2 regions of the Mesorhizobium sp. M7A.F.Ce.TU.012.03.2.1 genome follow, and region 1 is predicted to be linked to the other one. Evidence: predicted binding sites of a transcription regulator. Region 1 holds the regulator's gene; the other holds the start of a gene.
The links. The regulator PhoB, encoded in region 1, activates phosphate uptake and scavenging genes when phosphate is short. The targets are predictions, from matches to a motif close to TGTCATNNANCTGTCAT.
Positions count from the first base shown of each region.

Region 2: the regulator PhoB is predicted to act here: its motif matches at 1,371-1,387, upstream of phnC (phosphonate ABC transporter ATP-binding protein).

Region 1 covers NZ_CP034779.1:2,523,812-2,527,798, forward strand. Annotated here, with positions in the region: gene pstA (phosphate ABC transporter permease PstA) at 1-77, shown strand, start outside; gene pstB (phosphate ABC transporter ATP-binding protein PstB) at 95-919, shown strand; gene phoU (phosphate signaling complex protein PhoU) at 946-1,653, shown strand; gene phoB (phosphate regulon transcriptional regulator PhoB) at 1,670-2,359, shown strand; gene EJ079_RS12195 (ROK family protein) at 2,376-3,623, opposite strand; gene xylF (D-xylose ABC transporter substrate-binding protein) at 3,894-3,987, shown strand, end outside.
Region 2 covers NZ_CP034779.1:2,885,625-2,889,611, forward strand. Annotated here, with positions in the region: gene phnD (phosphonate ABC transporter substrate-binding protein) at 1-342, opposite strand, end outside; gene phnC (phosphonate ABC transporter ATP-binding protein) at 435-1,292, opposite strand; gene EJ079_RS34195 (hypothetical protein) at 1,538-1,663, opposite strand; gene EJ079_RS13940 (DapH/DapD/GlmU-related protein) at 1,653-2,270, opposite strand; gene phnL (phosphonate C-P lyase system protein PhnL) at 2,267-2,974, opposite strand; gene phnK (phosphonate C-P lyase system protein PhnK) at 2,977-3,753, opposite strand; gene EJ079_RS13955 (alpha-D-ribose 1-methylphosphonate 5-phosphate C-P-lyase PhnJ) at 3,750-3,987, opposite strand, start outside.

The DNA.
Region 1 (3,987 bases):
TCATCCTGCTCGTCTTCCTCATGGCCATGAACATCACCGCGATCGTGCTTCGGCGTCGGTTCGAGCGGCGCTGGTAGAAAAAAGGCATTTTGGTATGAACATCATGACCGAACAGTCCCTTGAAAACGCAGTGGGCGATAAGATGAACGCCAAGTCGAACGAAGTGATCAAAATGCGCGGCGACAAGGTCGGCGTGTTCTATGGCGAGAAGCAGGCGCTGTTCGATGTCAATCTCGACGTCCGCCTGAATCAGGTGACGGCGCTGATCGGCCCCTCCGGCTGCGGCAAGTCGACCTTCCTGCGTTGCCTCAACCGCATGAACGACACCATCGATTCCGCGCGGGTAACCGGCAAGATAACGCTCGACGAAGAAGACATCTACGACAAGAACATCGATGTCGTCGAACTCAGGGCGCGCGTCGGCATGGTGTTTCAGAAACCCAATCCGTTCCCCAAGTCGATCTACGAGAACGTCGCCTATGGCCCGCGCATCCACGGATTGGCCAAGCGCAAGGCCGACATGGATCAGATCGTCGAGTCGAGCCTGAAGAAGGCGGCAATCTGGAACGAGGTGAAGGACCGTTTGCAGGAACCTGGCACGGGTCTTTCCGGTGGCCAGCAGCAGCGTCTGTGCATTGCACGCGCCATCGCCGTGTCGCCCGAGGTGATCCTGATGGACGAGCCGTGTTCGGCGCTCGATCCGATCGCCACTGCTCGCGTCGAGGAACTGATCGACGAACTGCGCCAGAACTATACGATCGTCATCGTCACCCATTCGATGCAGCAGGCAGCGCGCGTGTCGCAGCGCACCGCGATGTTCCATCTAGGCTATCTGGTCGAGGAGGGCGCCACCGACAAGATGTTCACCACCCCCGACGACAAACGCACCCAGGACTACATCACCGGCCGGTTCGGCTGAGCTCAGGCATATGAGGGACGAAGATCATGGGTGAACATACCGTTGCATCTTTCGATGAGGATCTGGAGCAGATCAGCCAGCTGATCCGCGACATGGGCGATCTCGCCCGCTCGATGGTCAGTGGCTCGACCAAGGCTTTGCTCAATTCGGACAATGCGCTGGCGCAGCGCGTGGTTTCCGACGATGCCATCATGGATGCCCGCCAGCGCGAGCTGGACGATCGCGCCATCACGCTGATCGCCAAGCGCCAGCCAATGGCCAACGATCTGCGTGCGGTGGTCGGTTCGATCCGCATGGCCGGCGACCTCGAGCGCATCGGCGACCTTGCCAAGAACATCGCCAAGCGCGTCGGCACTGTCGGGCTGAGCGTCACGCCGCACGATCTTTCGCATTCGATCGACGCGATGGCGCAGCTGGTGCTGATCCAGGTGCAGGGGGTCGTCGACGAGTATGCCGCCGCTGACGCGGCAGCGCTTGCCACGCTCAGAAACAATGATGAACGCATCGACGTCAAATACACCTCGGTGTTCCGCGAGCTGCTGACCTACATGATGGAAGATCCCCGCAACATCACGGCGTGCACGCACCTGTTGTTTTGCGCCAAGAACCTCGAGCGGATCGGCGACCACGTGACCAACATCGCCGAAAATGCCTACTATGTTTTGACCGGCACGCAGCTGCCAGCCAATCGTCCGAAGCAGGACGAGACGGCAATGTCCGCGCCAGCGGCATAACAGGGGTGACCAGCCGATGATCGCACCACGCATCATGGTGGTGGAGGATGAGGAGCCGCTAGGCGTGCTGCTCCGCTACAATCTTGAATCCGAAGGTTACCAGGTCGAGGTGGTGACGCGCGGCGATGAGGCCGAAATCCGGCTGCAGGAGAACGTTCCCGATCTTCTGGTGCTCGACTGGATGGTGCCTGCGGTTTCGGGCATCGAACTCTGCCGGCGCCTGCGAATGCGTCCCGAGACCGAGCGGCTGCCGATCATCATGCTGACCGCGCGAGGCGAGGAAAGCGACCGCGTGCGCGGCCTGTCGACCGGCGCCGACGACTATCTGGTCAAGCCCTTCTCGACGCCAGAGTTCATGGCCAGGGTCAAGGCGCTGCTGCGCCGGGCCAAGCCGGAAGTGCTGTCCAGCGTGCTAAAGGTCGGCGATATCGTGCTCGATCGCGAGTCGCACCGTGTCTATCGCAAGAAGAGCGAGATCCGGCTTGGGCCGACGGAATTCCGCCTGCTCGAATTCATGATGCGCCATCCAGGCCGCGTGTTCTCGCGCAGCCAGCTGCTCGACAATGTCTGGGGCGAGACGATCTACATCGACGAGCGCACGGTCGACGTGCATGTCGGCCGGCTGCGCAAGGCGGTCAACAATGGCCGTATGCCTGATGTCATCCGCACGATCCGTGGGGCCGGATACGCCATCCGAGAGGACTGAACTCCCTCGTTTGAACTCACGCCACGTTCTTGCCGCCGAAACCGGATCTCGCCTGCACGCCCGGCGCAAAAATCTCCTGATCGACGAAGATCAGCGCCCGCATGGCGCAGCCCTCGCGGATCAGCGGCAGTTCGTTCGGCTCGGTGTCGAAGGAAATCGATTTGGAATGCTGGCCGCCGGCGGTCTGGGCAATCGCTTGCCGCAATGCCGGCTCGATCAGGTCGAAGGCGGCGGCGCTGACACCGACCATGGCGACCGGCGCCGGATCGATCAGCGCGAACAGGCTGCCGAGGCCGTAGCCGAGCGCTTCGCCGGCCTTGCGATAGGCTTCCCGTTCGGGTCCGTCACCTTCGCGGGCCGCGGCAGCCAGGGCGCGCATGTCGGCGTCGCTGACATCGGCAACGGGTTCTGCATCCTCGCCCATCTGCCTGGCGTTGCGCCAGATGGCGTAATTGCCCGCATAGGCTTCGACGCAGCCGCGCCGTCCGCAGCGACATAGCGCGCCGTTCGGCCGATGGATCATGTGGCCGAATTCGCCGCCCGAAGAATGGGTGCCGGTGAACAATTCGCCCTTCAGCACCAGTCCCATGCCGATGCCGTGCGACAAAAGGATAGCGATGAAATCGTCGCGGTAACGATCGGGGTCGCGCCAGCGCAGCGCCACCGCCATCATGTTGCAGTCGTTCTCCATTATGGCAGGGATGCCGAACTGGTCTTCGAATATGTCAGCGAAGGCGATGTCGGTGTGCGGCGTGATCGGCGACCACAGCATGGCGCGGGCACGGGTGTCGGTGATGCCCTGGATGGCCAGCGCGATGCGGGCGATGCTGCGCACGTCCAGGTCGGGATCTGCCAGGCGGCGCCGCACGATGGCCGTGCATTCCCCGATCAGCGACTCGCGCGACATCGTCAGCGTGTCCAGCCGGCGCTGTTCCTCGGATATTACCTGGCCGGCATAGTCGATGACGGCGACGGAGAGGAAGTTCAGCGACAGCACCACGGTCATTACCGCGGCCGCTTCCGGATTGAGACTGAGGCCGACCTGCGGCCGGCCGCGTTTGAGTGAGCCGGCCTCGCTCGGCTTGCTTTCGGTCAGGATGCCTTCGACGATCAGGTCCGCTGAAATCGCCGAGATGGTCGAATGGCTGAGGCTTGTGGTCGCGGCGATCTCGGTTCGCGACGGCTGTCCGGCGCGGCGCACTGCCGCGATCACCATGGCGCGGTTGCGGCGGCGCAGATCGTCGTGGCGGATTCCGACCGACATGTTCTTTCATATCCTCCCGGTCGCCGCGGTTCCTCCTGCCCCTGGAACGCTGTCGGTGACGCCGGTAAATACTGGCAGAAGCTGCAGGCCGTGTCATTTATTTATTCCGAGACTCGAAAAAAACTCGAAATGACATCAAAATCCATCAGAATCGATGTTGACAGCGTTCGGGCGTTGGCCCAGTATTTTTTCGAGGCTCGAAAAAATAGAGCCTCTGTGCCGGCCCTCGGGTCAGTTTGGTCGCGCCATACGCGGCGCAGGGAGGATAATATGAAAAGATTCACGGCCGCCATCCTGGCGGGTGCCGCCATGTCGCTGACGCTCGCGTCTGTCGCGCAGGCGAAGGACAAGGTCGTCGGCGTTT
Region 2 (3,987 bases), 360 kb from region 1:
GGCGCCGTCGGTCTGCTGGGTGGTGAGGATCGGGGTGACCGCCTTAGGGTCCTTGAGAACGACGCTGGCATAGCCGGAAGCGCCGAGTTCGGCGAAGTCGAGCGTGCCGCCGAGCAGACCCTGGATGACGCCGTCATAGTCGGCGGCGGGGAACAGCGAGACCTTTTCGAAGCCGAATTCGGCCTTCAGATGATCGGCGAGGCACTGGTAGTTGCGCAGGCGGTCGGTTTCGTTTTCACCGCCGAGAATGCCGACGCGAAATTCCTTCATGTCGGCGGAATGGGCCATGCTGGTCGCCATGGCGAGCACCGAAACGGCGCCAAAAACCATCTTCCTGAACATCTGTTATCTCTCCTGTAGGTTCCGGCCCCGCGCCGGCAGCGTTATCGATTTTGACAGGTGCCCTTGACGTGGGCTGGCGATCCCAACCGCTCTCAATACCCTGGGAATGCGGGCTCGAGCGGTCCGGCGGATGCGGCGATCTTTCGGCTGAAGGCAACGCTGGTCGAGGTGATGGCCTCGGAGATTTCCTGGCCATTGCTGTCGGCGCCATAGACGAGACGCACGGCCTCGCGGTTGAGTTCTTCCGGTGGGCCGTCGAAGACGACCTTGCCGGCGGCCATGCCGATGATGCGGTTGCAGTAGGTGCGCGCGGTATCCAGCGTGTGCAGATTGGTGACGACGGTGATGCCCTCGCGCAAATTGATGTCCTGCAGCGAATCCATCACCACCTTGGCGTTGAGCGGGTCGAGCGAGGCGATAGGCTCGTCGGCGAGGATCACCTTGGGCTGCTGCATCATGGCGCGGGCAATGGCGACGCGCTGCTGCTGGCCGCCCGACAGCGTGCCGGCCGGCTGCAGCGCGGTGCGGGCGATATCGAGCCGCTCGAGCGCGGCGACAGCCTCGGCGCACTCGGCGCGGGAAAACATACCGAGAAGGTTGGACATGGTCGAACGGTGGTTCAGCTTGCCGAGCAGCACATTGGTCAGCACGTCGAGGCGCGGCACCAGGTTGAACTGCTGGAAGATCATGGCGCAGTCGCGCTGCCAGCGCCGCAGCGGCGAGCCGCGCAGTTGCGAGACCTCGGCGCCGTCAAAAAAAATCGACCCCTGGCTGGGATCGATGAGACGGTTGATCATGCGAAGAAGAGTCGATTTGCCGGCGCCCGAACGGCCGATGACGCCAACCATCTGACCCTGCGGGATGGCGATGTTGATGTCGCTGACGGCGGTGTTCTTGCCAAATCGTCGGGTGACACCGCGGATTTCGAGCGTGGCGGAATTTGCTGGCATGGGGGCAGGTTCCAGTCCGGACCATTGATCGTCAGGCATTCGCCTAGCGCAGCCACATGAACCTGCCGTGTCGCGGTGATGTCAGTTTTGTTACGCTCCACAGGCCGGAGCCTGTGGCCGGCCCAGGACCAGCAGTCGAAGGTGATGTGGAATGCAGGCCTGGCGAGTTGGTGCCGATGGCAAGACGGCACCACGTGATGCGCACATACTCGCCCGTGGCGCGCTGGCGACGGCGAGGCCTTCCTTCAGGCGTTCCAGACAAGGGCCGTCATGGTGTCGAGAGGCACGTCATGCGGATAGCAGGGGCCAGGCGGTTTGCCCCGCTGCCCGGCGTCAGTGGCGGCCCATTCCTGGACGTCGCTATCCGCCATATTTCTCCAGGAAGGCCTCGGCCTCAAGCTCCCGGAAGTCATCCAACGCGGTCCGCAGCCTTGCATGATCCCAGTCCCACCAGGCGAGCGCCTGGTAGCGTTCGGCCGTGCGGCGATCGAAGCGCTCGCGGATCGGCTTTGCCGGCACGCCGGCGACGATGGTGTAAGGCGCGACATCTTTCGAGACGACAGCACCGGCGCCGACCGCGGCGCCATCGCCGACGATGACGCCGGGCAGGATGGTCGAGCCATGGCCGAGCCAGGTGTCGTGGCCGATGGTGACACGTTTGGCGCGGCGCTGGGCGAAGAATTCTGTCTCGTGCTCGGCATCGTCCCAGTAGTCCGAGGCGCGATAGGTGAAGTGATGCAGCGTCGGCCGCCAGGTCGGGTGGTTGGTGGCGTTGATGCGCACAGCGGCGGCGATGTTGGCGAACTTGCCGATTGTCGCGCACCAGACGGAGCAGTCCTGCATCATGTAGGAATAGTCGCCAAGTTCGCTTTCCGAGACCCGGCTGCGGTCGGCGATCTCGGTCCAGCGGCCGAGCGTCGAATTCTGTACATCCGCCGTCGGGTGGATCAGCGGCGTCTCGGACAATTTCCTGCTCATGCGGCGATTTTTCCGGACGCGAAAGCGGTGACGTCGATGATGCGGTCGGCAACCGCCTCGCGCACGTCGTGGTCATGGAAGATGCCGAGCAGGGCGACATCAGCCGCCTTCTTGGCGGCGATGAGTTCGATCACGACGTCGCGGTTCCTGGCGTCGAGCGAAGCGGTCGGTTCGTCGAGCAGCAGGATCGGATGCTCGGTGATGAAGCCGCGCGCGATGTTGACGCGCTGCTGCTCGCCGCCGGAAAAGGTCGCAGGCGGCAAAGCCCAGAGTTTCTCCGGCAGGTTGAGCTGTGCCAGCAAGGCGCGCGCCTTGCCGCGGGCAATCTCGCGATCCTCGCCGCGCTCGACCAGCGGTTCGGCGACGACATCGAGCGCCGAAACGCGCGGCACGGTGCGCAGGAACTGGCTGACATAGCCGATCGTTTGCCGGCGCACCGCAAGCACGGTGCGAGGGCTGGCGGTGGCCAGGTCGATCAGCCCGTCATCATGCGTGACGATGATCTGGCCTTCGTCGACGGCATAGTTGCCGTAGAGCATCTTCAGGATCGAACTCTTGCCGGCACCGGACGGGCCGCCGAGCACGGTGCATTCGCCGGCCCTGATCGAGAACGAGACACCGGCGACAACAGGCAGTTTGATGCCGTCGCGCAGGTGCATGGTGAAGCTCTTGGCAACGTCGGAGACAACGAGGGGGGTCGGCATGGTTATACCTGAAGTATCGAGGAAACGAGGAGCTGCGTGTAAGGCGCGCGCGGGTCGTCGAGCACGCGGTCGGTGAGACCGCTTTCGACGACGCGGCCGTCCTTCATCACCATCATGCGCTGCGACAAAAGCCGCGCCACGGCAAGGTCATGGGTGACGACGATGGCCGCCAGACCAAGATCGGTGACCAGACCGCGCAGCAGGTCGAGCAGGCGCGCCTGGACCGAGACGTCGAGGCCGCCGGTTGGCTCGTCCATGAACACCAGACGCGGGCCGGTGACGAGGTTGCGGGCGATCTGCAGGCGCTGGCGCATGCCGCCGGAAAAGGCGCGGGGCTCGTCGTCGATGCGGTCCTCGTCGATCTCGACGCGCGATAGCCAGTCGACGGCGGTGGCGCGGATCTTGCCGTAGTGGCGGTCGCCGACCGCCATCAGCCGCTCGCCGACATTGGCGCCGGCCGACACCGTCATGCGCAGGCCGTCGGCCGGGTTCTGGTGGACAAACCCCCAGTCGGTGCGCATCAGGAAGCGGCGCTCGGCCTCACTCATGCGGTAGAGCTCGCGGAACTGGCCGTCGCGCATGCGGTAGCTGGCGCTGCCGGAGGAGGGCAGCAGCCGCGTCGACAGGCAGTTGAGCAATGTCGTCTTGCCGGAGCCGGACTCGCCGACCACAGCCAGGACTTCGCCCGGCCACAGGTCGAAGGAGACGTTGTCGCAGCCGACGCGCGAGCCGTAGAATTTGGAGAGCGCCGAGACGCGCAGCAGCGGTTCGTCGGTCATTGCGCCGGCTCCATTTTTTCCGAGGCAAGATGGTTTTCCGGGGCAAGGTGGCCGTGATAGCCGTCCGCCCGCCGCTTCTCGCAATGATCCGTGTCGGAGCAGACGAACATGTGGCCGCCATGGTCGTCGAGGATGACCTCGTCGAGATAGACATTCTCGGCCGCGCACAGCGCGCAGGGCTGGTCGAAGGTCTGCACCTCGAACGGATGATCCTCGAAGTCGAGGCTGACCACT